3 regions of the Burkholderia sp. AU30198 genome follow, and region 1 is predicted to be linked to each of the others. Evidence: predicted binding sites of a transcription regulator. Region 1 holds the regulator's gene; each other region holds the start of a gene.
The links. The regulator LexA, encoded in region 1, represses DNA repair genes until DNA is damaged. The targets are predictions, from matches to a motif close to ACTGTATNNNNATACAGT.
Positions count from the first base shown of each region.

Region 2: LGN19_RS09435 (DUF2471 family protein) is a predicted target of LexA. The motif match lies at 6,326-6,343, and genes of this name have one in related genera.
Region 3: imuA (translesion DNA synthesis-associated protein ImuA) is a predicted target of LexA. The motif match lies at 4,348-4,365, and genes of this name have one in related genera.

Region 1 is NZ_JAIZSA010000004.1:417,250-427,259, forward strand. Features, by position in the region: gene cysW (sulfate ABC transporter permease subunit CysW) at 1-782, opposite strand, end outside; gene cysT (sulfate ABC transporter permease subunit CysT) at 779-1,672, opposite strand; gene LGN19_RS12850 (sulfate ABC transporter substrate-binding protein) at 1,795-2,832, opposite strand; gene lexA (transcriptional repressor LexA) at 3,097-3,744, shown strand; gene LGN19_RS12860 (hypothetical protein) at 3,771-4,106, shown strand; gene LGN19_RS12865 (DUF2939 domain-containing protein) at 4,136-4,855, shown strand; gene LGN19_RS12870 (universal stress protein) at 4,953-5,450, opposite strand; gene nodI (nodulation factor ABC transporter ATP-binding protein NodI) at 5,788-6,702, shown strand; gene LGN19_RS12880 (ABC transporter permease) at 6,709-7,542, shown strand; gene LGN19_RS12885 (hypothetical protein) at 7,580-8,002, opposite strand; gene LGN19_RS12890 (permease) at 8,104-9,162, opposite strand; gene mnmH (tRNA 2-selenouridine(34) synthase MnmH) at 9,159-10,010, opposite strand, start outside.
Region 2 is NZ_JAIZSA010000003.1:119,103-129,112, forward strand. Features, by position in the region: gene LGN19_RS09400 (LysR family transcriptional regulator) at 1-539, opposite strand, end outside; gene LGN19_RS09405 (muconate/chloromuconate family cycloisomerase) at 631-1,764, shown strand; gene catA (catechol 1,2-dioxygenase) at 1,796-2,698, shown strand; gene catC (muconolactone Delta-isomerase) at 2,742-3,032, shown strand; gene LGN19_RS09420 (hypothetical protein) at 3,134-4,324, opposite strand; gene LGN19_RS09425 (NAD(P)H-dependent oxidoreductase) at 4,477-5,262, opposite strand; gene LGN19_RS09430 (LysR family transcriptional regulator) at 5,349-6,242, shown strand; gene LGN19_RS09435 (DUF2471 family protein) at 6,407-6,811, shown strand; gene LGN19_RS09440 (NADPH-dependent 2,4-dienoyl-CoA reductase) at 7,051-9,084, opposite strand; gene LGN19_RS09445 (AraC family transcriptional regulator) at 9,170-10,010, shown strand, end outside.
Region 3 is NZ_JAIZSA010000008.1:29,220-39,229, reverse strand. Features, by position in the region: gene LGN19_RS18515 (error-prone DNA polymerase) at 1-2,200, opposite strand, end outside; gene LGN19_RS18510 (Y-family DNA polymerase) at 2,207-3,694, opposite strand; gene imuA (translesion DNA synthesis-associated protein ImuA) at 3,627-4,334, opposite strand; gene LGN19_RS18500 (ABC transporter ATP-binding protein) at 4,645-5,439, opposite strand; gene LGN19_RS18495 (ABC transporter permease) at 5,441-6,337, opposite strand; gene LGN19_RS18490 (ABC transporter substrate-binding protein) at 6,477-7,442, opposite strand; gene LGN19_RS18485 (VF_A0006 family four-cysteine protein) at 7,772-8,080, shown strand; gene LGN19_RS18480 (MetQ/NlpA family ABC transporter substrate-binding protein) at 8,191-9,006, opposite strand; gene LGN19_RS18475 (methyl-accepting chemotaxis protein) at 9,211-10,010, opposite strand, start outside.

The DNA.
Region 1 (10,010 bases):
TTGTATTCGTTGTACAGGATCTCGACGTGCAGCGGCATCGTGTCGGTCACGCCGCGGATGTGGCCGGACACGACCGACACCGCGCCGAACTCGCCCATCGCGCGCGCGTTGCAGAGAATCACGCCGTACAGCAGGCCCCACTTCACGTTCGGCAGCGTCACGCGGCGGAAGATCTGCCAGCCGGACGCACCGAGCACGCGCGCGGCTTCTTCCTCGTCGGTGCCTTGCGCCTGCATCAGCGGAATCAGCTCGCGCGCGACGAACGGGAACGTGACGAAGACCGTCGCGAGCACGATGCCCGGCACCGCGAAGATGATCTGCACGTCGTGATCCTGCAACCACGGCCCGAACCAGCCCTGCGCGCCGAACAGCAGCACGTACACGAGGCCGGAGATCACCGGCGACACCGAGAACGGCAGGTCGATCAGCGTCGTCAGCAGCGCCTTGCCGCGGAATTCGAATTTCGCGATCGCCCACGATGCGCACACGCCGAACACGAGGTTCAGCGGCACGGCGATCGCGGCGACGGTCAACGTCAGCTTGATCGCCGACCACGCGTCGGGATCGGCGAGCGATTCGAGATAGAAGCCGACGCCCTTTCTCAACGCCTCGACGAACACCGCGGCAAGCGGCACGACGAGGAAGAATGCAAGAAACGCCAGCGCGATGCCCGTGAGCAGCCAGCGCACGACGCGCGACTCGCTGACGGGGTCGAGCCGCTTCGCGGCGCGCGCCTGCGCGGCGGACGGGTTTTTCAGCACGGCGGTAGCCTCCTGGCTCATTGCTGGCCTCCTGCTGCGACGGCGGTGACGGTGGCGGGCGCGGGGCCGCTCGCGCCCTTGCTGGTGCGGCGCTGCAGATACCACTGCAGCGTGTTGATCAGCAGCAGCATCAGGAACGACACGACGAGCATCACGACCGCGAGCGCGGTCGCGCCCGCGTAGTCGTACTGCTCGAGCTTGGTGATGATGAGCAGCGACGTGATCTCGGATTTCATCGGCACGTTGCCGGCGATGAAGATCACCGAGCCGTACTCGCCGAGCGCGCGCGCGAACGCAAGCGCGAAACCGGTGAGCAGCGCCGGCAGCACCGACGGCAGCACGACGCGGCGGAACGTCAGCCAGCGCGACGCGCCGAGGCACGCGGCGGCCTCTTCCTGCTCGCGCTCGAAATCCTCGAGCACCGGCTGCACGGTGCGCACCACGAACGGCAGCCCGATGAAGGTCAGCGCGACCAGCACGCCGGCCGGCGTGAACGCGATCTTGATGCCGAGCGGCGCAAGATACTGGCCGACCCAGCCGTTGGTCGCATAGACGGCCGCGAGCGAGATGCCGGCGACCGACGTCGGCAGCGCGAACGGCAGGTCGACGATCGCATCGACGAGGCGCTTGAACGGAAACGTGTAGCGCACGAGCACCCACGCGACGAGGAAGCCGAACACGGCGTTGATCAGCGCACCGCCGAGGGCGGACGCGAACGTCAGCCGGTACGACGCGAGCACGCGCGGCGACGTGACGGCAGTGACGAACTGGTCCCACGACAGCGTCGCGGTCTTCAGGAACGTGGCGGCGAGCGGTATCAGCACCACGAGGCTCAAATAGGCCACCGTGATGCCTAGCGTCACGCCGAAACCGGGCAGCGCGCTCGGCTTGCGAAAGGTGTACGTCGTCATCGGATGCTCTTGCTGGGTCGTTGCTGCTCATGGGTCCGACGCAAACGCCGGCGCGATGCATTGCGCCGGCGAGCCGTCGGGGATGCGGCGCGCTGTCGTGGCGCACCGCTGTCGTTATGGCGTTACTGCGGCTTGTAGATCGAATCGAACACGCCGCCGTCCGCGAAATGCGTCTTCTGCGCATTCGTCCAGCCGCCGAAGGTATCGTCGACCGTGTACAGCTTCAGCTTCGGGAACTGCTTCGTCAGCTCCGCCGGCACGTTCTTCGAACGCGGCCGGTAGTAGTTGCGCGCCGCGATCTCCTGGCCCTGCGGGCTATACAGGAAGTTCAGGTACGCGTCGGCCAGCTTGCGCGTGCCCTTCTTGTCGACCACCTTGTCGACCACCGCGACGGGCGGTTCGGCCAGGATGCTCACCGACGGCACGACGATCTCGAACTTGTCGGTGCCAAATTCCTTGACCGACAGGAACGCCTCGTTCTCCCATGCGATCAGCACGTCGCCGATCCCGCGCTGCACGAAGCTCGTCGTCGCGCCGCGCGCGCCCGAGTCGAGCACGCCCGCGTTCTTGTAGAGCTTCGTGACGAATTCCTTCGCCGTCTGCTCATTGCCGCCCGGCTTGTGCACCGCGTACGCCCAGGCGGCCAGGTAGTTCCAGCGCGCGCCACCGGACGTCTTCGGATTCGGCGTGACGATCGAGATGCCCGGCTTGGTCAGGTCGTCCCAGTCCTTGATCCCCTTCGGATTGCCCTTGCGCACCAGGAACACGATCGTCGACGTATACGGCGATGCGTTGTCGGGCAGGCGCTTCTGCCAGTCCTTGTTGACGAGCCCCTTGTTCGCGAGCGCGTCGATGTCGTACGCCAGCGCCAGCGTGACGACGTCGGCCTGCAGGCCGTCGAGCACCGAGCGCGCCTGCGCGCCCGAACCGCCGTGCGACTGCTTGAAGTTGACCGTCTCGCCCGTCTTGGCCTTCCACTCCTTGCCGAACGCCTGGTTGAAGTCCTGATACAGCTCGCGCGTCGGGTCGTACGACACGTTCAGGAAGGTCGTATCGGCCTGCGCGTGCGTCGCGACGCCCAGCGCCGCCGCCGCGCCCAGCGCGAGTGTTGCGATCAGGCGGCCCACTCCGCCCACCAGCCCCGTATTGCGCTTGCCCATCCTTGGTTCTCCAGTGTTGTCGGTATTGCGATGTCGGGCCAGTCTAACGAACGGGTTACATGATTAAAAATAATCGTTCCTCATTTTTTAATACCCAAAAGTGCTAACGCAGACGGGATGGACGGTTGCGGCAGATGAACCGGCGTCCGGACGCCGTGAAATCACGCCGGAACCGGCGCGATCGCGTCGAACCTCACGTAACACTTGAAATTCCCGAACTACTGTATAAAAATACAGCTCACTGTCTATCCATACAGTTCAGCCATGACCAAACTCACCGCCCGTCAGCAGCAAGTGTTCGACTTGATCCGCCGCGCGATCGAGCGCTCCGGATTCCCGCCCACCCGTGCCGAGATCGCGGCCGAACTGGGCTTCAGCTCGCCGAATGCGGCCGAGGAGCACCTGCGTGCGCTGGCACGCAAAGGCGTGATCGAGCTGGCCGCCGGCGCGTCGCGCGGCATCCGCCTGCTCGGCATCGAAGACGCCCCGTACCAGTTCACGCTGCCGCACGCCGGTCTGATGCAACTGTCGCTGCCACTCGTCGGCCGCGTCGCCGCCGGTAGCCCGATCCTCGCGCAGGAGCACATCTCGCAGCATTACGCATGCGATCCCGCGCTGTTCACCAGCAAGCCCGACTACCTGCTGAAAGTGCGCGGCCTGTCGATGCGCGACGCCGGCATTCTCGACGGCGACCTCCTCGCCGTGCAAAAGCGCACGGAAGCGAAGGACGGCCAGATCATCGTTGCGCGTCTCGGCGACGACGTCACGGTCAAGCGCCTGATGCGCCGGCCGGGCGGTCTCGAGCTGATCGCGGAGAACCCGGATTACGAAAACATCTTCGTCAAGGCCGGCAGCGCGGAATTCGCGCTGGAAGGCATCGCCGTCGGGCTGATCCGCTCGGGCGAACTCTGACATTCCGTCTCGCTGAGGAGAACATCATGGAACGCCTTGCCCGTCTGCTGCCTTTCCGTCAATTCGGTCGCCTGCGTCACCTGCGCGGCCGCACGCCCTGCGCACCGCTGTCCGCGGCGGCGCCTGTGCAAGAAGAAGTCGCAGTCGAACGGCAGGCGTCCCTGCTGCCGTCGGCGCTCCCCGCTTTCGCGCGGGTATCGCTGAACGCCGGCCTGAATCACGCAGAGCCCGCACGCCGCGCACCGGTGCGCGTCTATCACGGCCGTTCGCGCCTGATCATGGTCGGCACGATCGATGCCGTGTGCCGGATGATCGATCACTGCATCGCAGAGGAACGATCGGCCACGCCGGGCGGTCTCTGATTGCGGAACATCCCCGCACCGGAGGCAACGTGACCGGATCGTCGGGCCGCGCCTGGCGGCTCAAGCCCCTGCTGATCGTCGTGCTGGCCGTCGCCGTCGTTGCGGCGATCGGCTATGCCTACGCGTCGCCGTACGTCGCGCTCGGTCGCCTGAAATCGGCGATCGATGCGCGCGATGCGCAGGCCATCAGTGAATATGTCGATTTTCCGTCGCTGCGCATCAGCCTGAAGCAACAGGTCACGGAAGAGTTGATGCGTCGGATCGACGCGGTGAAGAAGAACAATCCGTTCGCGGTGATTGGCGCGCTGATCGGGTCTGCGCTGATCGGCCCGCTGGTCGATGCGTACGCGACCCCGGAGGGCGTGGCCGCGCTGATGAGCGGGCTGCCGCCGTATGGCAATCCGGGGGAGCGTCCACCGGAATGGTCGAATCTGCCGTCAGGCAGCAACGCACCGGGCAACACGCCAGCCGCACCGGCAGCCAATCCGGCACCGGCGAGCGCAGCGACTCCGGGCAGCAACGCGACCACGACAGTTGCGTCATCGCAACCACCCGCCGCTGCCGCACCGGCCGGCCCGGTCGATGCAACGCATTCGCCGCACCAGCAGCAAACCAGCGCCGGATACCGGAATATCGATGAATTCGTCGTGACCTATCAGCGCAGTGCCGATGGCACGCGCTACGCGGCGATATTCCACCGCTTCGGCCTGTTCTCGTGGAAGTTGTCCGCGATCGACCTGCACGCTTGACCAGTCTCGGCTGGCCACGGCCGGCGCCCGCGCCACTGACGTGGCACGACGCCTGACCGGCGCGATTCGCCGGTCAGGCAGTCATCGAATCATGGGATCATTTGCCGTTCGCCGTGGCCGCTTCACGCTCACGCGCGATTTCGGCTTTCTGCTCCTGCGCGGACGAACACGCAACCAGAATGCTGCAGTTCACGCGATCGAGCAGTTGTGTGTTGCCCGAGCCCATCCACCATCTCGACAGCCCGCTGCGGCACCGATGGCCGACAACAACCAGATCGGCCTGCAGTTCCGTCGCAAGATTCGCGATTTCGTCGATCGGATAACCGAACGCGAAATGGCCTTCGGCCTGCACGCCGCGCTCGCGTAGCCAGTTCACCCCTTCCTGCAGGATCTCACGCGCGGTTTCCTCGAACCGGCCACACGCGACGTCGGTCAGCAAACCCGCGCTCTGTGCAATGCTCGAGCGCATGTCGACGACCGACAGCAAATGCGTCTCGGCCTTCAGGTCCATCGCGAGATTGGCGCCGCAGCGCAATGCCTTGCGTCCTTCGAGCGTGCCGTCATAACACAAGAGAATCTTGTTGTAGCTAGCCATGGAACCTCCCTATCGCAACAACGAGCCTACGCATTCATCATGGTGCGCCGCAATTCAGGACGCAAGGGATGGAAAACGCTGATTCGCCCCGCTCGGCGCGTGCGCGATGATGCGGTGCACGATCGGTGCGCGCATGCATCGCACCGTGCAGGCATGCCCTGAAGAGACGCAGCCGATGCACTAGAATGGCCCGTTCGTACTCCAGCGGGCCATCAGGTGCCGGCGTCGTGCGCTTCGGTCATGCCCGTGTGACACGCAATCGTCCGATCGGTTCGCCAGCCGGCCACGCATCGGGCAGCGGAACGCTGCCGCGCCCGCTTACAACGACAACATGCCCATGTCCGTTGCACCGATCGATTTCCGGAGCGTCGAAAAGCGCTATGGCGACAAGCTCGTCGTCAACGGCCTGTCCTTCACCGTACAGGCCGGCGAATGCTACGGCCTGCTCGGGCCGAACGGCGCCGGCAAGACCACCACGCTGAAAATGCTGCTCGGCCTCACACATCCCGATGCAGGCACCATTTCGCTTTGCGGCGAACCGGTTCCATCGCGTGCGCGACATGCGCGCCAGCGCGTCGGGGTCGTCCCGCAGTTCGACAATCTCGACCCCGACTTCACCGTGCGCGAGAATCTGCTCGTGTTCAGCCGCTATTTCGGCATGTCGGCGCAGGCTGCGCGCGCGCTCGTGAAGCCGCTGCTCGAATTTGCGAAGCTCGAGAACAAGGCCGATGCGAAGGTCGGCGAGCTGTCGGGCGGCATGAAGCGCCGCCTGACGCTCGCCCGCGCGCTCGTCAACGATCCCGATGTACTGGTGCTCGACGAGCCGACGACGGGCCTCGACCCGCAGGCGCGTCACCTCATGTGGGAACGCCTGCGCTCGCTGCTCGCACGCGGCAAGACGATCCTGATCACCACCCACTTCATGGAAGAAGCCGAACGCCTGTGCGACCGCCTGTGCGTGATCGAGGAAGGCCGCAAGATCGCCGAAGGCGCGCCGCACGCGCTGATCGAATCGGAGATCGGCTGCGACGTGATCGAGATCTACGGGCCCGATCCGGCCACGCTGCGCGACGAGCTGGCGGCGTTCGCGAAGCACACCGAGATCAGCGGCGAGACGCTGTTCTGCTACGTGAGCGACCCGGAACCGCTCAGTGCGCGACTCAAGGGTCGCACGGGGTTGCGCTATCTGCATCGCCCGGCCAATCTTGAAGATGTGTTCCTGCGGCTCACGGGCCGCGAAATGCAGGACTGATCGATCATGGACGTCCGCAACTATTCCGCCGCCGCACCGTCGGCACCGCCGCGCGTGTCACGCTTCGCGATCGCGATGCCCGCCAACGCGACCAACTGGATCGCCGTCTGGCGGCGCAACTATCTCGTCTGGCGCAAGCTTGCGCTCGCGTCGATGTTCGGCAATCTTGCCGATCCGATGATCTATCTGTTCGGGTTGGGGTTCGGGCTCGGCCTGATGCTCGGCCATGTCGACGGCGTGTCGTATATCGCGTTCCTCGCGGCCGGCACGGTCGGATCGAGCGTGATGATGTCCGCGAGCTTCGAGTCGATGTATTCGGGCTTCTCGCGAATGCACGTGCAGCGCACGTGGGAAGCGATCATGCATACGCCGCTCGCGCTCGGCGACATCGTGCTCGGCGAGATCGTCTGGGGAGCCAGCAAGGCGATGCTGTCGGGGGCCGCGATCATGCTCGTCGCGGGGGCGCTCGGCTATGCGCAGTTTCCGTCGATGCTCGCGGCGCTGCCCGTGATCGCGCTCGCGGGCCTCGCGTTTGCAAGCATCGCGATGATCGTCACGGCGCTCGCGCCGTCCTACGATTTCTTCATGTTTTATCAGACGCTCGTGCTGACGCCGATGCTGCTGCTGTCGGGCGTGTTCTTCCCGACCACGCAGTTGCCGCCGATCGCGCAGCACGCGGCGCAGGCGCTGCCGCTCGCGAACGCGGTCGAGCTGATCCGGCCCGCGATGCTCGGCCGGCCGGCGACCGACGTCGCACTGCATGTCGCGGTGCTCGCCGGCTACGCGGTCGGCGGATTCCTGCTGTCCGCGTGGCTGTTCCGGCGGCGGATGATGCGCTGACGGCCGGCGCATCGCGCACCGGCTTCATGCGACGACGTCACTCGTCGTCGTCGCTCCACGGGATCTCGACGTCGGTCAGGAACGCGACGGTCGCGAGCGGGCCACCTTCCTGGCGGCCGAGCTTGCCGTCCGCGCGATGCCATTCGACGCGGAACTGCGTGCCCGGATCGTCGGCGACCAGATAGACCGAGCGCAATTCGTCCGCGTCGGCTTCGTCCACCGGGCCGTCGAACGACACCAGCATCTTCTGCGGCCACAGCCCGTTGACCGGATCGTAAATGCGGTCGCCCTGCGGAATGTCGATGCTGGCGTCGACGCCGATCGTTGCGGAAGCCTCGATGATCATCGTGCCGAGTGCGTTGAGCACGGCAGTCGCCCGCGCGGAATTGGCCTGGCGGATCGCGAGATCGCCGCGCGTCAGCGCCTTTTCGAGTCGAGGATGAATCTTCGGTTGGGTCATGCGTTTTCCTGTTTGCTTCTTGTAAATGGCGCCGCACGCGTGAAACGGCGGCGCCGGATGAATACGACGATTGCGCCCGGCTGGCGCACCGCTTGCGTGCGTCAGAACCCGAGCGCGACCGCGAGCAGGCCGCTCGCGATCCCGAATACGACGACGAGGATCGCAACGATGGCCAGCATGTAAGGCTTGAACGAACGCGCGAGCATCGCGAGCGACGGCACGCTGATCGGCGGCAGCGTCATCAGCAGCGCGGCGGCCGGGCCGACGCCCATGCCGAGCGACAGCATCGCCTGGATGATCGGCACCTCGCCGGCCGTCGGGATCACGAACAGCATGCCTGCCACCGCGAAGGCGACGATCCAGCCGAGATGATTGCCGATGTCCGGGCCGATATGCGGGAACAGCCATGCGCGCGCGGCGCCGAGCAGCAGCACGAGCACGATGTATTCGGGCACGAGTCGCACGGCCATGCGCGCAAGCAGCTTCATCCAGCGGACGAACGGATTGCCTGCCGCCGCCTGCTCGGCTGCCAGCGCGGCGATCTGTGCATCGTCGATGCGGGCATCTTCAGGGCCTGCGATCCGGTTCAGCAAATAACCGATCCCGAACACCATCGCGATACCGAGCACGAGGCGCAGTGCACTCCAGTGCCAGCCGAGCACGAAGCCCATGAACACCAGCGCCGCCGGGTTCAGCACCGTGTTGCCGAGCCAGAACGCGACCGCGCCGCCCGGCGATGCATGGCGCGCACGCAGTCCCGCGACGACCGGCGCCGCGCAGCACGTGCACATCATGCCGGGCAGCGACAGCAGGCCGCCCGCGGCGACGCTGCCGAAGCCGGTGCGGCCGAGCATGCGCGCGACCCAGTGTGCAGGCAGCAGCGCCTGCACGGCCGAACCGAGCAGCAGGCCGAGCACCATCGCCTGCCAGATCGCCTTGCCGTACGCCCACGCGTAGTCGAGCGCGGCCTTCAGCGACGGCTCGGGCGCGGCCGCCGACGTGCCCATCAGGATCGACTGGCCGATCGAATGATGCTCGGCGGCAACGAACGCCTTGTTGTAGTACGGAAACCATTTCACATAGAACAGCCCCGCGACCGCGATCAGCAGGAAGGTCATCCAGCCGAGGGCCGGACTGGGTTGGGTGCGTGTGGTCGTCATCGTGTGGTCGTCGATTGGTTTTGGTCGATTACAGCGCCCGCGCTTGCGGCAAGCGCAGGCGATGCGGGCAGCCCGGCTTGCGCGAGTTCGGCCAGCAGCGCACGCGCCTGATCGCGCACGTCGGCCGCGTTGGGCCGGAACGTGAACGTCAGCGCCCGGTTCGGCTTGTTGTACGTTGAGCGATAGGTGCGCGCATAGGCGGGATCGTAATGCTTGTCGATCAGCTCGGTGAACAGTTCGGCCCGCGCGTCCGCATCGATCAGCGCCTTCCAGTGCGTGACCTGTTCGCGGCTGTGCAGTTCGATCAGCCGATGGAGCTGCGCCTTGAACGCGTCCGGTTCGGCGAACAGGTGCGCGTAATCTTCGAGGAGGAACGCGATGCGCTCGTCGTGCGCCGCTTCGACCTGCACCCACGGCCCTGCGTGAAACGCTTCGATCAGTGCGATCGGCAACTGCACGAGCCCGATTCGGCGGCTTTCCGATTCGACGAACACCGGCCATTCGGGGTCGAAACGTCCAAGCGTTTCGACGAGCCCCGAATCGAACCCTTTCTGCGCCGGCTGCGGCTTGCCCGGCAGCGCGCCGAGCAGCGAGCCGCGATGGCACGCGAGCGCCTCGAGATCGAGCGTCTGCGCGCCCACGTCGCGCAGTGCGTTCAGCAGGCGCGTCTTGCCGCAGCCTGTATGGCCGACGAGCGCGATGTAGCGAAAACGTGTCGGCAGCGAGGCGAGCGTCGCGCACACCGACTGGCGGTATGCCTTGTAGCCGCCGTCGAGTTGGCGCGCCTTCCAGCCGATCAGGTTGAACCAGGTCGTCATCGAACCCGAGCGCTTGCCGCCGCGCCAGCA
Region 2 (10,010 bases), on a different contig from region 1:
GGCCGGGCCGGATCGGCGAGCGGATGCCCGAGCGGCAGCGCCGCGATCAGCTTTTCCTCGATCAGCGCCTCGCGCACCAGTTGATCGTCGTCGAACCGCAGCCGGCCGAACCCCACGTCGATCCGCCCGCCCTTCAACGCGCCGAGCTGTTCGAGCGTGAACATTTCGATCAGCGACAGCTCGACGTCCGGCTGCGCCTCGCGAAACGCGCGAATCACGTCCGGCAGCGCGCCGTACAGCGTCGACGGCACGAAGCCGATCACGATCCGCTCCGACGATTGCGCGAGCCGCCGCGTCAGCGGGCCGAGCTCGTCGGCCTGGTCGACGAGGCGCTTCGCCTGCGCATAGAACACGCGCCCCGCATCCGTCAGTTTCAGCGGCCGCGCACCGCGCTCGAACAGCGGCAACCCGATCTCGTCCTCGATCGCCTGGAGCTGGCGGCTCAGCGGCGGCTGCGTCATGTGCAGCCGCTCCGCCGCCCGCGTGATGTTCATTTCCTCGGCGACGGCGATGAAGTAGCGGAGCTGACGCAATTCCATTTCATGCCTCAAAGGTATGGAAGTAGTCGGAAAGAGTGTTGGACGACGCGGGGCGGGAATTCCTACCATGTGCACCAACAGGAGGAATCGCATGATAGCAACTGCCGCCACCATCGAACGCATCGAGACGCTGCTCGTCGACGTGCCAACGATTCGGCCCCACAAATTGTCGGTCGCCACGATGAATTGCCAGACCCTCGTGCTGGTGCGTGTTCGATGCACGGACGGTATCGAAGGCGTCGGCGAGGCGACGACCATCGGCGGTCTCGCGTATGGCGAGGAGAGCCCCGAAAGCATCAAGGTCAACATCGACACCTACTTCGCACCGCTGCTGCAGGGCATGGATGCAACGCGTCCGGGCGCCGCGCTGGCGCGCGCCCGCAAGCTGTTCCAGGGCAACCGTTTCGCAAAATGCGCGATCGAGACCGCGCTGTTCGATGCGCAGGCGCGCCGCCTCGGCGTGCCGCTGTCCGAGCTGTTCGGCGGCCGCCGGACCGATGCGGTGGACGTCGCCTGGACGCTGGCGAGCGGCGACACGCAGCGCGACATCGCGGAAGCCGAAGCGATGCTCGACGCGCGCCGCCACCGCGCGTTCAAGCTGAAGATCGGCTCGAACGCCGTGGCCGACGACGTCGCGCACGTGATCGCGATCAAGCGCGCGCTCGGCGAGCGCGGCGACGTGCGCGTCGACGTGAACCAGGCATGGAGCGAAACCGACGCGATCTGGGCCGGCGCACGGCTGGCGGAAGCCGGCGTGAGCCTCGTCGAGCAGCCGATCGCCGCGACCAACCGCGCGGGGCTGAAACGCCTCACGCAACTCGCGCAGGTACCGATCATGGCCGACGAGGCGCTGCACGGCCCCGTCGATGCGTTCGCGCTCGCGCAAGACCGCGCGGCCGACGTGTTCGCGGTGAAGATCGCGCAATCGGGCGGCCTGCAGGGTGCGGCGAGTGTCGCGTCGATCGCGACGGCGGCCGGCATCGAACTGTACGGCGGCACGATGCTCGAGGGCGCGGCCGGCACGATGGCGTCCGCGCAACTGTTCAGCACGTTCGACTCGCTGAAATGGGGCACCGAACTGTTCGGCCCGCTGCTGCTCACCGAGGAAATCCTCGTCGAGCCGCTGCGTTACGAGGATTTCAAGCTGCACCTGCCGGCAGCGCCCGGCCTCGGCATCACCTTCGACTGGGCCCGCATCGAACGGATGCGACGCGACGCCCGCTGACCCCACACGACAACCGAAACCGGAGACACAGATGAACAAGCAAGCCATCGACGCACTGCTGAAGACCTTCGACGACGCCGCCGAGAAGCCGGGCAACCCGCGCGTGCGCGCGATCGTCAACCGGATCGTGCAGGACATCTGCTACACGATCGAGGACTTCGACGTGCAGCCGAGCGAATTCTGGACGGCGCTGAACTACCTGAACGAAGCCGGCCGCGAATTCGGGCTGATCGCCGCGGGCCTCGGCCTCGAGCGCTTCCTCGACGTGCGCATGGACGAAGCCGAGGAAAAGGCCGGCATCCAGGGCGGCACGCCGCGCACGATCGAAGGGCCGCTGTATGTCGCCGGTGCGCCGGAATCGGTCGGCCATGCGCGTCTGGACGACGGCACCGATCCGGGCCAGACGCTCATCATGCGCGGCCAGGTGCTCGGCCAGGACGGCGCGCCGCTCGCGAACGCGCTGGTCGAGGTGTGGCACGCGAACCATCTCGGCAACTACTCGTACTTCGATCAGTCGCAGCCCGCGTTCAACCTGCGCCGCTCGATCCGCACCGATGCCGAAGGCCGCTACAGCTTCCGCAGCGTGCTGCCGGTCGGCTACAGCGTGCCGCCGGGCAGCAAGACCGAGCAGCTGCTCGACCAGCTCGGCCGCCACGGCCATCGTCCGGCGCACATTCACTTCTTCGTTTCGGCGGACGGTTATCGTAAGCTGACGACGCAGATCAACATCGATGGCGATCCGCATCTGTGGGACGACTTCGCCTTCGCGACGCGCGACGGGTTGATCCCGCCGGTGAAGCAGGCCGAAGGCGCGGAAGGCAAGCCGTATGGCGTCGACGGGCAGTTCGCGCTGATCGACTTCGATTTCTCGCTGCTCAAGGAAAAGCAGGACGTACCGGGCAGCGACGTCGAGCGGGCCCGCGCGCAGGCGTGAGCGGCCTTCCGATTCGACGAACCGATAACGCAAGGAGTGCAGGATGCTGTTTCATGTGGAAATGACCGTCCGTCTGCCGACGGACATGGATCCGGTCAAGGCGGCCACGCTGAAGGCGGAAGAAAAGGCGATGTGCCAGCGGCTGATGAACGAAGGAACCTGGCGGCATCTGTGGCGGATCGCCGGGCAGTATGCGAACGTCAGCATCTTCGACGTCGAAAGCGTGCAGCAACTGCATGACCTGCTGAGCCAGCTGCCGCTGTTCCCGTATATGGAGATGGAAGTGCGGGCGCTGTGCCGGCATCCGTCGTCGGTGCGGGAAGACGATCGCTAAGCAGGCGGTCGAGCACTGAAAACACGGGCGGCCCGCGATTGCTTCGCGGGCCGCCCGTTTCATTTCGTCATTCGCAGCGGTAGATCGGGTTGCCGCGTGACCTACTTCTGCTTCTGCGCCTCCATCTTGTCGGCGACTTCGTCGCCATACACTTTCGCGACGCGTCGCGCGACGATCGCTTCCATCAGCGTCTTGTCGAAATCGTCGGCGGTTTTCCAGCCGTTGCCGTCCTTGACGAACGTGAAATCCCCCTTCAACTGCAGCATCGACGGCGCGCCGATCGCGCCGAGCAGCCGGTCGCGATAATCGATCAGCAGCGGACACGATACATGGTCGCCGTCGATCTGCCGGCAGTCGGCGGCCGGCATGACGCCCAGCACGCTGCTCGCCAGCGTCGTCGGCTTGTCGTCGCCGAACATCGGCTTGCCGTAGCTCGGCATGCGCGCCGACACCGCCTTGTCGAGTTGCGCGACGCCCGCCATGAAAGCCGTGCTGATGACGTCGCGGCCGAGCGGTGCGCCGAGCTTCGGATCGAGGCCCTGCGCACTGTAGCGAACCGTCACGTATTCGGGCGGGAACATCTGCACGACAAAGGCGCTCTTGTCCTTGTCGTCGTGCCGGACCACATAGCCGATCGTCGCGTGCTCGTCGGCGATACTCACGTCCACCAGGCAGCCGCGCGCGCGATTGGCCTCGTCGTAGCCGACTTCACGCGGGTTGCTGACGTGCGGAAACGACTTGCTGCCCTGCTCGAGCATCTGCATCGGGTTCTTGCGCATCATGTCCCTGCGCGCGTCGAACAACAGCGAATTCAGCGCCGTGGTGGTGCTCGACGCGCCGCACGCGGGCGCCGATGCGGGCCACAACAGGTAGGCGCCCACCGCCAGCGCGGCAGCCAGGCCGCCGAAGCCGATCAGCATCTGCTTCTTCTTTTGCTCGCGCCGGATCGACGCAACCGTTTCATCCAGACGTTGTTTGAACCGGGGCGGATCGATCTCCTCCAGCATCGTCATCAGGACGAGTTTCTCGTCGGCGCTCGCGTAGCTGCCGTCCAGCAGCTCATGCGTCGCTTTCGCCTCGGCGTCCGCCGTCGTGTAGCCCTCGGCGATCAGCCAGTCGAGCATGTTGCGCGCCGAATCGGTATCGGGAAACTCGGCCGGTGCGTCCCTCAGACGCTGGGTGACACGCGCCGCCTGCTCCTCCGTCAGATAGCCGCCGGCTTCGAGCGTGATCAGCAGGACGGCGCGGTTGTCATCGATCGGTTCTGCCTGGCCCGGTTGTTCGAAAGTCATCGTTGCTGTTCTCCGTCGAGACCGATTCGCTGCGCGGGCCATGCCGGCCTATTGTGCAGACGAATCGCGTCGATCTCCGGAAACTACTTGATTCGGGCGCAGGTGTCGACATGCCCGCGCGCCGCCCTCTCGCGCGGGCCTGCCATGCGTCATCAATACTCGTGCGCCAGATGCGCCGCATAGCCCACCTTCCCCGGTGCGATTTCGTCCTTCAGCGTCAACGCCGGGATCTCGTAATCTCCCGCGTTCTGCCGCCGGAACGGAATCGGCTGCGTCGTCCACAGTTCGTCCAGGTGCTTGCCGAGCGCCGCACGCGTTTCGTCGAAGCGCGCTTCGTTCATCTTCCCCGCCCGGTAGATCACGAACGGCGGCAGCACGGAGAAGCCCGGGTAATACAGCATCCCGTGCTGGATCGGGAACAGCACGTCGTCGATCGGTCCGTTGATGCCGCGCGGGCTGTAATGCGATTGCCACCCGCCTGCCGTGACGATGAGCATCGCGCGCTTGCCGGCAAACGAACCTTCGCCGTAACGATTGCCCCAATGCGTGTCGGAATGCTCGCCCACTCCGTAGGCAAAGCCGCACGCGTACACGCGCTCGAACCAGCCCTTCATGATCGCCGGCATCGAGAACCACCACAGCGGGAACTGCAGGATCACCGCATCGGCCCACCTCAGCTTGTCCTGCTCACGCACGATGTCTTCGCGCTGCGTGCCGGTTGCGAACGCGTGCTTCGAGTCGTTCGACGGATCGAAACGCGCGTCCGGGTCACGCCCGGTCATGTCGTCCGCGTCGAACGCCGCCTTCCAGTTCATCGCATACAGGTCGGTCACCTGCACCGTGTGGCCGGCCGCTTCGAGATGCTCGACGGCGAAATCACGCAACGCGCCGGTCAGCGAACGCGGTTCGGGATGGGCATAGACGATCAGCACATTCATGTTCGGTACTCCGTTGATTGAATGACTGCAGGATGCCGCGACCGAAGGTATATTTGAAATGAATTCCTGATATTGCAGGTATAGCCATGAATAATCTCAGGCGACTCGATCTCAATCTGCTCGTCACGCTGGACGTGCTGCTCGCCGAGCACAACGTCACGCGCACGGCCGAGAAGCTGAACATGTCGCAGCCGTCGGTGAGCGTGCAGTTGCAGAAGCTGCGCGACCTGTTCGGCGATCCGCTGCTGCTGCCGGGGCCGCGCGGGATGCGGCCGACCGCGCGCGCGGAGGCGCTGCGCGAGCCGTTGCGGGACGCCATCGAAGCGATCGAACGCGCGGTGATCCCCGCCACGCCGTTCGATCCCGCCACCGCGCAGAACACGTGGCGGGTGGCGGCGACCGACTACGGCGAATCGACGATCGTCCTGCCCGCGCTGAACACGCTGCGTTCGACCGCCCCCGGCACGCGGCTCGCGATCGTCGAGCTCGTGCCGCCACGAATCGAGCAGGATACCGAACGAAATGGCATCGACCTCGCCTTCCACACGACCGAAGGATCGCCGGCCGGCATGCGGCGGCTGCCGCTGTTCGTCGAGCGTTACGTGCTCATTGGCCGCGCCGGTCACCCGAAGCTGAAACGGCGCCCCACGCTCGCGCAGTTCGGCACGCTCGAGCACGTGATCACGTCGCCCGACGGCGCCGGCTTCTTCGGCGTGACCGACGAAGCGCTCGCAAAGGTGGGGGCCACGCGGCGCGTCGTGCTGTCGGTGCCGCACTTCCTGTTCGTGATGTCGGCCGTCGCCAGCACCGATCTCGTCGCGATGGTGCCCGAGCGGCTGGTGCGCGACGTGCCCGCGTTGCGGGTCGTGGAAGCGCCCGTCGACGTGCCCGGCTACGAAATGTCGATGCTGTGGCACGAACGCGTGCATCGCGATCCGGCCCACCGGTGGTTGCGGGAGACGATCGCGGCAGCGGTGTAGATCGTTCGCTTGCCCGGTGCGGCCGCCCGCTTCGGTGGCCATCGCACAAAATCCTTCATCCGGGGCTTGAAACCGCGCCAAACACTGTATATATTTACAGTGCTTTTGCACCATTTGACCCGAATTCCGTCATTCACAGACGAACGGACTTTTGTGAGGCGACCATGTTCCAGGCATCCGCATTCGATCCCGAGCAACCCGGCTTCAACCCCGTCCACTTCGAGCGCGCCGCGCAACGGGCGGTCGTCGATCTGCAGCGTGTCGCCGGCGGCCCCGCGCAGCGGGCGCTCGGCCTGCGGCGCCGCACCCATCCTGCGGCCGTCCGCACGATGAGCTGGCAGGCGCTGCTGAACGTCGAAGAGCTGGCATTCTCGAATGCCGGCTTCCTGAACCGCAACGATCCGGCCGTCGTCGACGCGTTCATCCGGCTACGCGACAGCCGCCTGGTCGCCTCGGACGTCGAAGAGCCGGTCGACTGGCGTCGCGACGATGATGATCTGCCGGCCATCTACCTGATCGTCAAGGCGATGCTCGACGCGGAAGAGGAAGAGCGGGCAGAGGCGGCCTGAACGGCGCCGGCCGCTCGCGCTTGCCGGGGTCGTGCCGCCACGTTGCGTGGTGGCGCGGGACACCCGCTACATTGATGGCCTGTGCGCGCGTATCGGCGTATCGGCGTATCGGCGTGTCGGCGTGTCGGCGTGTCGGCGGATCAGCGGATCAGCGGATCAAATGGCAAATTGTGGTTCGTCGCGCCGGCAACGCGCCGTCACGCGACGAACATCGTCACGAACGCGGCAGCAACCGCCCGTTACAACCGGGCCGCGAGCCGCGCGCCCTGATCGATCGCGCGCTTCGCGTCGAGTTCGGCGGCCAGTTCCGCGCCGCCGATCAGGTGCACCGAGCGCCCGGCCGCCTGCAGCGGCGCGAGCAGCGCGCGCTGCGGCTCCTGCCCCGCGCAGAGCACGATCGTGTCGGCCTCGATCAACTCGTGATCGGTGCGCTGCTCACCGTACGACACATGCAGCCCGCGCGCGTCGATCAGTTCATAGTTCACGCCGCCGATCATCTTCACCTGCTTCATCTTCAGCGTCGCGCGGTGAATCCAGCCGGTCGTCTTGCCGAGCCCCTTGCCGAGCGGCGCGGCCTTGCGCTGCAGTAGCGTCACGTCACGCGCGGGCGCCGCCACCTGCGCACGCGTCACGCCGCCACGCGTCGCGGCCGGGTCGGTCACTCCCCATTCGGCCTTCCACTCTTCCAGATCGAGCGCCGGCGATTCACCTTCCTGCACCAGATACTCGGCGACATCGAAGCCGATCCCGCCCGCACCGATCACCGCGACACGCCGGCCGACCGGCTGCCTGCCCGCGAGCACGTCGATGTAGCTCAGCACGTTCGGCCCGTCCTGCCCCGGAATCTTCGGGTCGCGCGGCGCGACGCCGGTCGCGAGCACGATCTCGTCGTAGCCGCCCGCGATCAGGTCGCTCGCGTCGACGCGGCGGTTCAGGTGCAGGTTCACGCCGGTCAGCTCGACCTGGCGGCCGAAGTAGCTCAGCGCTTCGTGAAACTCTTCCTTGCCCGGAATCCGCTTCGCCATGTTGAACTGGCCGCCGATCTCGGCCGCGCCGTCGAACAGGTCGACCTGATGGCCGCGCTGCGCGAGCACGGTCGAACATGCGAGCCCGGCCGGACCCGCGCCGACCACCGCGATGCGCTTCGGTTGCGCGGCGGGCGTGTATTTCAGCTCCGTCTCGTGGCACGCGCGCGGATTCAGCAGGCACGACGCGATCTTGTTCTTGAACGCATGATCGAGACACGCCTGGTTGCAGCCGATGCAGGTGTTGATCTCGTCGGCGCGGCCCTGCGCGGCCTTGACCACGAACTCGGCATCCGCGAGCAGCGGGCGCGCCATCGACACCATGTCCGCGCAGCCGTCCGCGAGGATCTGCTCGGCCACTTCGGGACGGTTGATCCGGTTGGTGGTCACGAGCGGAATGCCGACCTCGCCCTTCATCTTCTTCGTCACCCAGGCGAACGCGCCGCGCGGCACCGACGTCGCGATCGTCGGCACGCGCGCCTCGTGCCAGCCGATCCCCGTGTTGATGATCGTCGCGCCCGCGCGCTCGACGGCCCTCGCGAGCTGCACGGTTTCGCTCCAGTCGCTGCCGTCCGGAATCAGGTCGAGCATCGACAGCCGGTAGATCAGGATGAAATCGCGGCCGACCGCTTCGCGCGTGCGCTCGATGATCTCGATCGGCAGCCGGATGCGGTTCTCGTACGAACCGCCCCACTGGTCGGTGCGCTTGTTCGTATGCATCGAGATGAACTGGTTGATCAGGTAGCCCTCGGAGCCCATGATCTCGACGCCGTCATACCCGGCCTCACGCGCGAGCTTCGCGCAGCGGACGAACGCGCGGATCTGCCGCTCGACGCCGCCCGCGCTCAGTTCATGCGGCGCGAACGGCGAGATCGGCGACTTGATCTTCGACGGCGCGACCGCGAACGGGTGATAGCCGTAGCGGCCCGTATGCAGGATCTGCAGCGCGATCTTGCCGTCTTCCGCGTGCACGGCATCCGTGATCTGGCGATGCCGCCGCGCGGCGGCTGACGTCATCAGCGTGCCGCCGAACGGCTTGGTCCAGCCGGCCACGTTCGGCGCGAAACCGCCCGTCACGATCAGGCCGACGCCGCCGCGCGCGCGTTCGGCGAAATATTCGGCGAGCCGCGGCAGCGTCTTGCGGCTGTCCTCGAGGCCCGTGTGCATCGAGCCCATCAGCACGCGGTTCTTCAGCGTCGTGAAGCCGAGATCGAGCGGGGCGAGCAGGTGGGGAAAGGTCGTGGTCATGATGAGCGTGCCAATTCGTGCCAATAAGCGATGCGTGACATCGTAGGCGCGCGCCGCCTTGAACGTGAGGGGGCAAACAGCCATAATGCTTGTCATTTCCGGCCAAGACGACATGACCTCCCCTCTCGCCAAGGACCGCCTCGGGCTGCGCCGGCCGACGATTCCGGTCGCCTATACGCGCCTGCTGCTGCAGGCGCTGGCCGAGCGCGGTGTCGATCTGGCCGCGGTGCGCGCCGGCACGGGCCTGCGCGACGCCGTATTGGCCGAACCGGACGCGCGCGTCGCGCCGTCGCAATGGGGGCGGCTCGTGCTCAACGCGATCGAGATCGGCGGCGATCCGGGCATCGGGCTCGCGTTCGGGCTGCTGCTGAAGCCGACCGTGCACGGCTTTCTCGGCTACGCGACGCTGACCGCGCGGGACATCCGCGAGGCGCTCGCCGTCACGCAGCGCTACTTCCGGATGCGCAACCGCCAATATCGCCTGACCTACGACGAAGACGAACGCGGCGCGACGCTCGAACTGCACGGCGTGCAAGCCAGCCCGGTGCTGCAGCATCACGTGATGTTCGAATTCGTGCTGACGGGGCTCGCGCAGAACATCTCGCAATGGGCCGGGCGCGCATCGCCACCGATCAAGCTGCAATTCGTGTGGCCTGAGCCGCCCTATTTCGCGCGCTATCGCGATCAATTGCCGCCGGTCGAATTCGGTTGTGCCGCGAACGCGCTGTGGATCGCGCGCGATGTGCTCGACTGGCCGCTGCCGCTCGCCGACGAAGTCGCGCACCGGCAGGCGCTCGTGCAGGTGGAACGCGAGTATGCGCAGGTGCGTCAGGAGGAAGGCGATCTGGTCGAACGCGTGCGCGCGGAGCTGGCACGTGGCGCCGGCGATTACCCGGGGCCGGAGACGCTCGCCGACGCGCTGCTCG
Region 3 (10,010 bases), on a different contig from region 1:
CGGGTGGATAGTCGCGCTCGCGCATCCCGTCGACGATCTTGCGGTGATATTGCTCGAGATTGCCCTTGCGCTTCCACGCGGCCATCGCGCGGCGCAGTTCATCAGCCTCGCCAGGCGTGAAGCCTGCCGCGATCATCGCGATCTGCATCACCTGTTCCTGGAAGATCGGCACGCCGTACGTGCGTTCGAGTGCCGGCTTCAAGTCCTCCTTCGGATAACTGACCTTTTCGATGCCCTGGCGCCGTTTCAGATAGGGGTGCACGGCCCCGCCCTGGATCGGCCCCGGTCGCACGATCGCAACCTCGATCACGAGATCGTAGTAAGTCCGCGGGCGCAGGCGCGGCAACATCGACATCTGCGCGCGCGATTCGATCTGGAACACGCCGACCGTATCGGCACGGCAGATCATGTCGTAGGTCGCCTTGTCATCCTGAGGAATGTGCTTCAGCGTGAACGGCTCGCCATCCGGCTCCGGCGGCCCGCGCCACGCGGTACGCATGTCGAATGCGCGATGCAGCGCCGACAGCATGCCGAGCGCGAGCACGTCGACCTTCATCAGCCCGAGTGCTTCGAGATCGTCCTTGTCCCACTGGATCACGCGCCGCCCGTCCATCGCCGCGTTCTCGACCGGCACGAGCCGCGTGAGCTTGCCGCGGCTGATCACGAAACCGCCCGAGTGCTGCGACAGATGGCGCGGGAAGTTCAGCAGCCGCGCGGCGAGCCGGGCCCACGCCAGGATGAGCGGCGTCTCGGGATCGAGCCCGATCGTCGAGAATTGCTGCAGCAGGTCGCGGCTGCCATCGAACCAGCGATGCGCTTTCGCGACGCGATCGACCAGCATCGGATCGACGCCGAGCGCCTTGCCGGTTTCGCGCAGCACGCCACGCGGGCGATAGGTCGATACGGCGGCGGCGAGTGCGGCGCGGTTGTGCCCGTATTTTTCATAGATATGCTGGATCACTTCTTCCCGACGCTGATGCTCGAAGTCGACGTCGATGTCGGGCGGCTCGCCTCGCTCCACGCTGATGAAGCGTTCGAACAGCATCGTGCTCTGCTCGGGATTCACCTCGGTGATGCCGAGACAGAAGCAGACGACCGAGTTCGCCGCCGAGCCGCGACCCTGGCACAGGATGTTCTGGCTGCGCGCGTATTTGACGATGTCGTAGACGGTCAGGAAGAACGGCTCGTAGCTCAGTTGTGCGATCAGGCCGAGTTCATACCGGATCTGCTTCGACACCTTCTCCGGCACACCTTGCGGATAGCGTGTGGCCGCCCCGGCCATGGTTTCCTGCTCCAGATAGCTCGTCGGCGTGAGCCCCTTCGGCACGATCTCGTCGGGATACTCGTAGCGCAGCGAGTCCAGTTTGAAGTCGCACGTATCGAGAATCGTGCAGGTCTCCTCGATCTCCGCCGGCGAATACAGATTCCCGATCCGGTTCCGCGCGCGCAAATGCTGTTCCGCATTCGGCGCAAGCGCATACCCGCATTCGGAGACCGGCATCCCGACGCGAATCGCCGTCATCACGTCCTGCAGTTCCTTGCACGAGCGCCGGTGCATCGTCACGTCGCCGAGCGCGACGATGCGCACGCCACGCCGCTCAGCCGCAGCACGAATCTCCTCGCGCTGCGCCCCGTCCAGCGCGCGCTGCAATTGCACGAGCCCGAGCCGTGCACGTTCGCCGAAGGTCGTGCGAAACCACGCGACCTGCGCATCGAGGACATCAGCACGCACCGGATACGTCGGCACGAGAATCGCGAAGCAGTCAGGCAGGCCGCGCAAATGCGCAAACTCGGCAGGCGGCGCCGACAGCATCCGCGACGTCAGCTTGTAAGTGCCCTTCGGTGACTCCATCCGCCGCCACGAAATCAGCTCGGACAGGTTGCCGTAGCCTTCACGATTCTGCGCAAGCAACACGAGCCCGAACGCGCCGGGGCCCGGATCGTGGCCGGGCGCGACTTCATCCGGCGTGACTTCGAAATACGAACCGATGACGAGCGGCAGTCCTTTCGCCTTCGCCGCGACATGCATGCGCGGTGCGCCGGCGAGCGAGCATTCGTCGGTGATCGCGATCCCGCGATAGCCGAGCTCGAACGCACGCTCGACCAATTCTTCCGCATGCGACGCGCCATGCAGGAACGAAAAGTTCGAACGGCAGAACAACTCCGCGTAATCGGGCAGCCAGCTGAATTCCGCAACCATCGCCGCTCACCCGAACAGGCCGTGCAGGAACCAGCGCGGCTCGGCCTCGCTCCCCGCCCGCTCCTTGAACACCCAGTAGCACGCACCGGCCTCGTCCTGCGCGACGCAGTAATCGCGTGCAGCGAGCTGACCGTCGAACCACCCGGCCTCGATCCGCTCCACCGACGACATCATCCTCAGCGGCGTATGAAATACCGGCCGCTCCCCGCGCATCAACAGCGCCAGCGGCTCAGCCAGCAACCACGCTGGCCTCGGCGGCACGGCGGGCGGCCCGCCGGCTGGCTTGCCGGCCTGCGCGTCGAGCGGCAGCCAGCGGTTCGCGGCCTCGGGCCGGTGATCGGCGACGGGCGCCGCGCGCAGCACGTTGTCCGCGCCGAGCCGCGCAACCAACAGCTCGAACAGCCGCGCGCGCGTCTCGCGCGTGCCGCCCGGCTCGGGGAACAGATCGTCGGCCGGCGGCGCGACCGATTCGACGCGCGTGGCCTTCAGCCGCACCGCGATCACCGCGGCCGGCAACTCGACGCGCGCGAGCCGCTCGCCGAGCAGCCGCATGAAATGCGCCTCGTCACGCACCGGCGACGCGAACGCGAGTTCGAGCGGCGTCGGCGGCACGGCCTGGCGGCCGCGCTCGTGTTCGAGATCGAACGTCATCGCGGCCAGTGACAGGTGCCGCGCGGCCAGCCAGCCGCAGAGCTGCACGACGAGCCGCCGTGCAACGAACAACACGGCTTCCGCGTATTCGACGCGCTCCTGCAATTCGAGCCGCACGTCGAACACGGGCGGCACCGCCATCCATGCAAGCGGCTCGACCGCATCGCCATACGCGCGATCGAGCGCGGCCAGCAACGCGGGGCCGCAGCGGCGCTGCAGCCCCGCACGCGGCAGGCCGCGCAGATCGGCGAGCGTGCGGCAACCGAGGCCGTCGAACCAGCCTGCATACGGGCGCGCATCGGGCAGCAGCACGCACGGCAGCCTGTCGAGCGAACGAACGAGCGACACCTGGCCGGCAACGCGGCGCCGGATGCGTGCACGGGCCGACACACGCGCGAGCAGCCATGCACCGCCCCCGGTCGGCGCGGCGGACAGGCGCGCCGCATAGCCGAGCGCCGCGAGCGTCGCGCGCACCTGGCGGCACAGCGACGGCAGCCCGCCGAACAAGCGCAGGCTCGGGCCGACGTCGACGAGCAGCGTGGCTTCGTCATCGAGCGCGACGCACGGCGAGAAGCGCAGCAACGCGAGCGCGACCGCGCGCAGCGCATCGGCCTCGCGCGCGGGATCGCGTTCGACGAGCTGCGTGTGCGGCGCGAGCGTGAGCACGCCGCCGCGCTTCATGCCCGCGCGCACGCCCTGCCGGCGCGCGGCCGCGTCGGCGATCAGCACGACACCCTGCTCGAGCACCGCACAGCCGGCGCCGCCGGCCTCGCCGTCAGACGGAGGCGCGACGCACACGTCGAGCGGCAGGCGCGGCAGATGGATGCCGAGCAAGACGCGCATAGCGGCTCTCCACGATGGGCGACGGCAGGTCGAGCACGAGCGGCTCGCTGCGGGCGGGGCCGCGCCGCTTGACGATGTCGAGCGACACGCCACCCGGCACCGGGTACAGCGCGACCCGCAGCACGGCCGGCGACGGCTGCCGCTCGGCCGACAGCGGGCGCAGCATCACGAACAGCGTGTCTCCCGTGCGCGCAGCCGCGAGATGCAGACGCCGCAGCGCATCGGGCCGCGCGTCCTGCCACAGCAGCAGCGCGCCGCAACAGCCGGTCTTGAGCGCCTGTTCGGCAGCCCACAAAGCATCCGTGCGGCTGCCGGCGCGCAGCCACAGCAGCGCGTCGGCCGGCACGCCGAGACTGGCGAGCGCGGTCGCATGCGGCGACTGCGGCGGTGCGACGAGCGCGAGCGGGCGCCGCGCGCTGACGGTGCGCGCGAGCGCGGGCGCGAGCAGCCGCATCTCGCCGCAGCCCGGCTGCGCGGCCAGCAGCTCGACGAGCCCGCCGACCGGCCAGCCGCCGCCCGGCAACTCGGCGGACAGCGATGCAAAACCCGTGTCGATCGTGCGCGGGCCGCCACGCGCGAGCTGCGAGCCGCGCCAAAGCGACGGATGAAGGGATTCGGGAGAAATGGAGGATGCGAGCATGACGCCACCCACAACTGTATGGATATACAGTATATGGCAATGCGTCCACGCCGAACAGTACTGGTACGAAACCGGTCCTTTGTCAGATGAAAGACCGGTAACAAGCCGGCGGGCCCGACTTATGACGGCGCGTCGCCCCCGGCATCACCGGCGCGCGTGGCCAGCACGCCCGCCCCGCGCCTCCGGAGTCGATACGGCGCACGCGAACCGGATCGCGCAACCGGGCCGGGCCGAACCGCGCCCAGCCCAGCCGGCCTGCCGACCGGCACGATGCGCACCCTGCACACCGCGCCAGCCCGCCTGCCGCCCGTCAGCCGAGCAGCAGCGCGTCGTCGTCGAGCTGCTCGTGGCGCACCTTCTCGAACATCTGCAGCAGGTCCGGCACGTCGAGCCCCTTGCGCGCGTCGCCCGACACGTCGAGCACGACCTGCCCCTGGTGCAGCATCACCGTGCGGTCGCCGTAGTCGAGCGCCTGCCGCATGCTGTGCGTGACCATCATCGTCGTCAGCTTGCTCTCGGCGACGATGCGCGCGGTCAGCTCCAGCACGAACGCGGCCGTCTTCGGATCGAGCGCGGCCGTATGCTCGTCGAGCAGCAGGATCCGCGACGGCCGCAGCGACGCCATCAACAGGCTCACCGCCTGCCGCTGGCCGCCCGACAGCAGCCCGATCCGGTCGGTCAGCCGGTTCTCGAGGCCGAGGTTCAGGAGCCGCAGCTTGTCGCGGAACAGTTCGCGCGACGGCCGGTCGAGCGCCCCCCGGAAGCCGCGCCGTGCGCCGCGCGCCATCGCGAGCGCCATGTTCTCCTCGATCGTCAGCGCCTCGCAGGTGCCGGCCATCGGATCCTGGAACACGCGCGCGACGAGGTGCGCGCGGTCCCACGCGGCCTTGCGCGTGACGTCCGTGCCATCGATCGAGATGCGCCCCGCATCGACGGCCTGGTCGCCGCTGACCGCATTGAGGAAGGTCGACTTGCCGGCGCCGTTCGAGCCGATCACCGCGACGAACTGGCCGTCGGGAATCTCGAGCGACAGCCCGCGCAGCGCGCGCGTCTCGATCGGCGTGCCGGGGTTGAACGTGAGTTTCAGGTCTTGTGCGGACAGCATGTCAGGCCCCTCCGTTCTTGCGCGCGAACAGCTTCTTGCGCGTCGCCGGCAGCACCAGCGCGATCGTGACGAGCGCGGCCGTCACGAGGTTCAGATCCTGCGCCTTCAGCCCGATGAACTCACTGTTGAGCGCAAGCGCGATGAAGAAGCGGTAGACGATCGCGCCGAGCACGACGGCGAGCGTCGTCAGCACGAGCCGGCGCGCCGGCAGCAGCGTCTCGCCGATGATCACGGCAGCCAGCCCGATCACGATCGTGCCGATCCCCATCGAGATGTCCGCGCCGCCTTGCGTCTGCGCGAACAGCGCACCGGCGAGCGCGACGAGCGCGTTCGACAGCGCCATCCCGGCGAGCGTCGCACGGCCGGTCGCGATGCCTTGCGCACGCGCCATCCGCGGGTTCGCGCCGGTCGCGCGCATTGCGAGGCCGAGCTGCGACGAGAAGAACCAGTCGAGGCCGAGCTTCGCGACCACGACGACGATCGCGAGCAGCGCCGGACGCAGCACGTAGTCGGGCATCCAGTCGGGCTGCAGCACGGTGAAGACGGTCGGCTCGGTGATCAGCGGCACGTTCGGCCGGCCCATGATCCGCAGGTTCACCGAATAGAGCGCGATCATCATCAGGATACTGGCGAGCAGATCCATGATCTTCAGGCGCACGTTGAGCCAGCCGGTGATGAAGCCGGCCACCGCGCCCGCGACGATCGCGAGGCAGGTCGAGCTGAACGGGTCGTAGCCGGCCGAGATCAGCGTCGCGGCGACGGCGCCGCCGAGCGGAAAGCTGCCGTCGACGGTGAGGTCGGGGAAGTTGAGGATGCGAAACGAGATCAGCACCCCGAGAGCGACGAGACTGAAGATCAGGCCGATCTCCAGGGCGCCCAGTAACGAGAACAGAGACATGATGGGGAAATCCTGTTGCTTCCCGGCCGGACGTGTACGGCCGGGCGAAGCGAACGGGCGGCCCCGGGTGGGAGCCGCCCGTCCGGCGAGGTCGTTCAGGCCCGGATCGGGCCCGCAAGCGCAGCGGTCGGGCCGCGGCTTACTTGATGACCGTCTTCGCGTCCTTGAGCAGATCCGGCGACAGCGTGACGCCCTGCTTCGCGGCCGCACCCGTGTTCGCGAACAGTTCGAGGTTGCTGCTCGTCTCCGACGCGATCGCGCCCGGTTTCTCGCCCTTCAGGATGCGCGCGACGACCTTGCCCGTCTGGCGGCCGAGGTCGCCGTAGTTGATGCCGAGCGCCGCGATGCCACCGCGCTTCACGCTGTCGGTGTCGCCCGCGACGAGCGGGATCTTCGCTTCGTTCGCGACCTTCACGAGCGCTTCGTACGCGGACACGACGTTGTTGTCGGTGTTCGTGTAGATCACGTCGACCTTGCCGATCAGGCTCTTCGCGGCCGGGCCGATGTCGACGGTACGCGGCGCGGCCGCTTCCTTCAGCGTCATCCCCTGCTTCGCGAGGATTTCCTTGAGCTCCTTCACGACCACGACCGAGTTCGCCTCGCCCGGGTTGTAGACCATCCCGACCGTCTTCGCATTCGGCACGACGCGCTTGATCAGCGCGACCTGGCGATCGAGCGGCAGCTTGTCGGACACGCCCGTCACGTTGGTGCCCGACGGGCCCCAGCCCTTCACGAGCTGCGCGGCGACCGGATCGGTCACGCCCGAATAGACGACCGGCACGCTCTTCGTCGACGCGACCACCGCCTGCGCGGCCGGCGTCGCGATCGCGACGATCACGTCAGGCTGATCGCCGACGAACTTGCGCGCGATCTGCGCAGCCGTACCCGTGTTGCCCTGCGCGCTCTGGTATTCCCACTTGAGCTTGTCGTCGCCGTAACCTTCCGCCTTCAGTTCGGCGCGCACGCCGTCGCGGATCGCGTCGAGTGCCGGGTGGTCGACGATCGACAGCACCTTGACGGTCTGTGCGTGCGCGGCACCTGCCAGCGCGAGTGCGGCCACGCCGGCCGTGATCGAACGGATCGCGAAAGTCTTGAAACGCTTCATGGGTGTCTCCCCCGTATTGTGTCGGTTCTGGATGATGGATTCCCGCCGCCGTCATGCGGGCGCCGCCACGCGTCAACGCAGGGGCGGCCGGCCCGCGCATGCCCCGGGAAGGCGTGCAGCGGCGAACGCACGAGGATACCATTTCCGCAGACCACCGCCTGACTCCGCGCTTTCGCGACGGTGCCGGGCCGCGACGCCCGACGGGGTGCGCCTCCCGCGCGCGAAACCCGCCCGGCGGCGGCACCCGTCGGCCCGGCGCAACGCGTCTGCCGCGCTCGCGGCTTTACGTTATGCTGTCGGCCGACCCAGTCCACTCCATCGGAGAGCACATGAAACGGGGGATCCGAGCCATCGCATGCGCGGCCGTCGCGCTGACGCTGCCGGGTGCGGCGTTCGCGCTGACCGACGGCAGTGCGCAATACGACGACTGCATGCTCAATGCGCTGCGCGAAAGCCGCAACGGCGCGGCGGCCCAGCTGATCCAGCGCTCCTGCGACGCGCTGTATCGCAACAACGCGATGTTGCTGCCGCGCGAGCGACGCTTTCACGAGTGTGTCGTGCAATCGCTGCCGGGCGTGCGCGACAACTATGCGATCCAGCAGATCATGTCGATCTGCTCGCGGCGCGGCGAGATGTGAGCCGGCGTTGAACGCGATGCACCCTGCGGCCGTCGACCGGCCGCGCCAATAAAAAAGGGCCCGCATGATGCAGGCCCTTTTCGTTCAACGGGACAACCGGTGTGCGACGTTCAGAACGACGCGACCATCGAGCCCTTGAACTGCTTCTTGATGAATTCCTTCACTTCCGGCGACTGGTACGCCTTGACCAGCTTCTTCACCCACGGCTGGTCCTTGTCCTTCGCGCGCACGGCGATCACGTTCGCGTACGGGCTCGTCAGCGATTCGAGCGCGATTGCATCCTTGGTCGGCTGCAGGTTCGCGGCGAGCGCGTAGTTCGTGTTGACCACGGCCGCATCGACGTCCGACAGCACGCGCGGCAGTTGCGCGGCGTCGAGTTCGGAGATCTTCAGCTTCTTCGGGTTGTCGGCGATGTCGAGCACCGTCGCGTTGTTGCCGCCCGTGCCCGCGCCGGCCTTCAGCTTGATCAGGCCCTGCGTCTGCAGCAGCAGCAGCGCGCGGTTCTCGTTCGACGGATCGTTCGGCACCGCGACCTTCGCGCCTTGCGGCAGGTCCTTCAGCGCCTTGAACTTCTTCGAGTACACGCCCATCGGCGAGATGTAGGTCAGGCCCGCGGTGACCAGCTTGTAGCCGCGCTGCTTCACCTGGCTGTCGAGGTAGGGCTGGTGCTGGAAGCTGTTCGCGTCGAGGTCGCCCGCGTCGAGCGCCGCGTTCGGCTGCACATAGTCGTTGAACTCGACGACCTTCACGTTCAGGCCTTCCTTCTCCTTCGCGACCTTCTGCACGAGCTGCCACACTTCCGAATCCGGACCGGCCACCGTGCCGACCTTGATCACCTTGTCTTCGGCGTGCGCGCCTGCCGACAGCGTCAGTGCTGCACCGGTAGCCAGCACGGAAAATACCTTCAGGAGACTGCGACGCTTCATCTGTTTCTCGCTTTCTTGCTTGACTGAAAAGGGGCGCGATACGGGTATGCCCCGACTCGCAGGAAGGGGCAAATGGTGTCACAGGATCGGCGGGAAGTGAAATACATCCCGCTCATATGGGTATGCACCGCAGCGGTGCTGGCGGAGGTTGCGCGACTCGGCCGTTAGTTGCGTTTATACCGGTCGCGCATCAGGCCGGGTACGTCACGCCACCACCGCCTGAGCGGCCACCTTCATATCGAATGCGGGTTCGACCGCTTGCCCGCCGACCCGGAACGCGCCGACCGCGTCGCGCAGCCGCGCGGCCTGTTCCTGCAGCGACGCGGCGGCAGCGGCAGCTTCCTCGACGAGCGCCGCGTTCTGCTGCGTCACCTGGTCCATCTGCGTGACCGCGCGCCCGACCTGCGTGATGCCGCTCGCCTGCTCCTCGGACGCGGCCGCGATCTCGCCCATGATGTCGGTCACGCGTGCGACGGCCTGCAGGATCTCGCCCATCGTCGTGCCGGCTTGGCCGACCAGCGTCGACCCGTTGCGCACGCGCTCGACCGAGTCGACGATCAGCTCGCGGATCTCCTTCGACGCCGTCGCGCTGCGCTGCGCGAGCGAGCGCACTTCGCCCGCCACCACGGCGAAGCCGCGGCCCTGCTCGCCGGCGCGCGCAGCTTCGACCGCCGCGTTCAGCGCGAGGATGTTGGTCTGGAACGCGATGCCCTCGATCACGCCGATGATGTCGGCGATCTTGCGCGAGCTGTCGTCGATCTGCCCCATCGTGCCGATCACGCGGTTCACGACGTCGCTCCCCGTGCGTGCGATCTCCGATGCGCTGTTCGCCAGCCCGCTCGCCTGCCGCGCGTTGTCGGCGTTCTGCTTCACCGTCGCGGTCAGCTGCTCCATGCTCGCGGCGGTTTCTTCCAGCGACGCGGCCTGCTCCTCGGTGCGCTGCGACAGGTCGTCGTTGCCGGCCGAGATCTGGCGGCTCGCCGACGCGATCGATCCGGCCGACT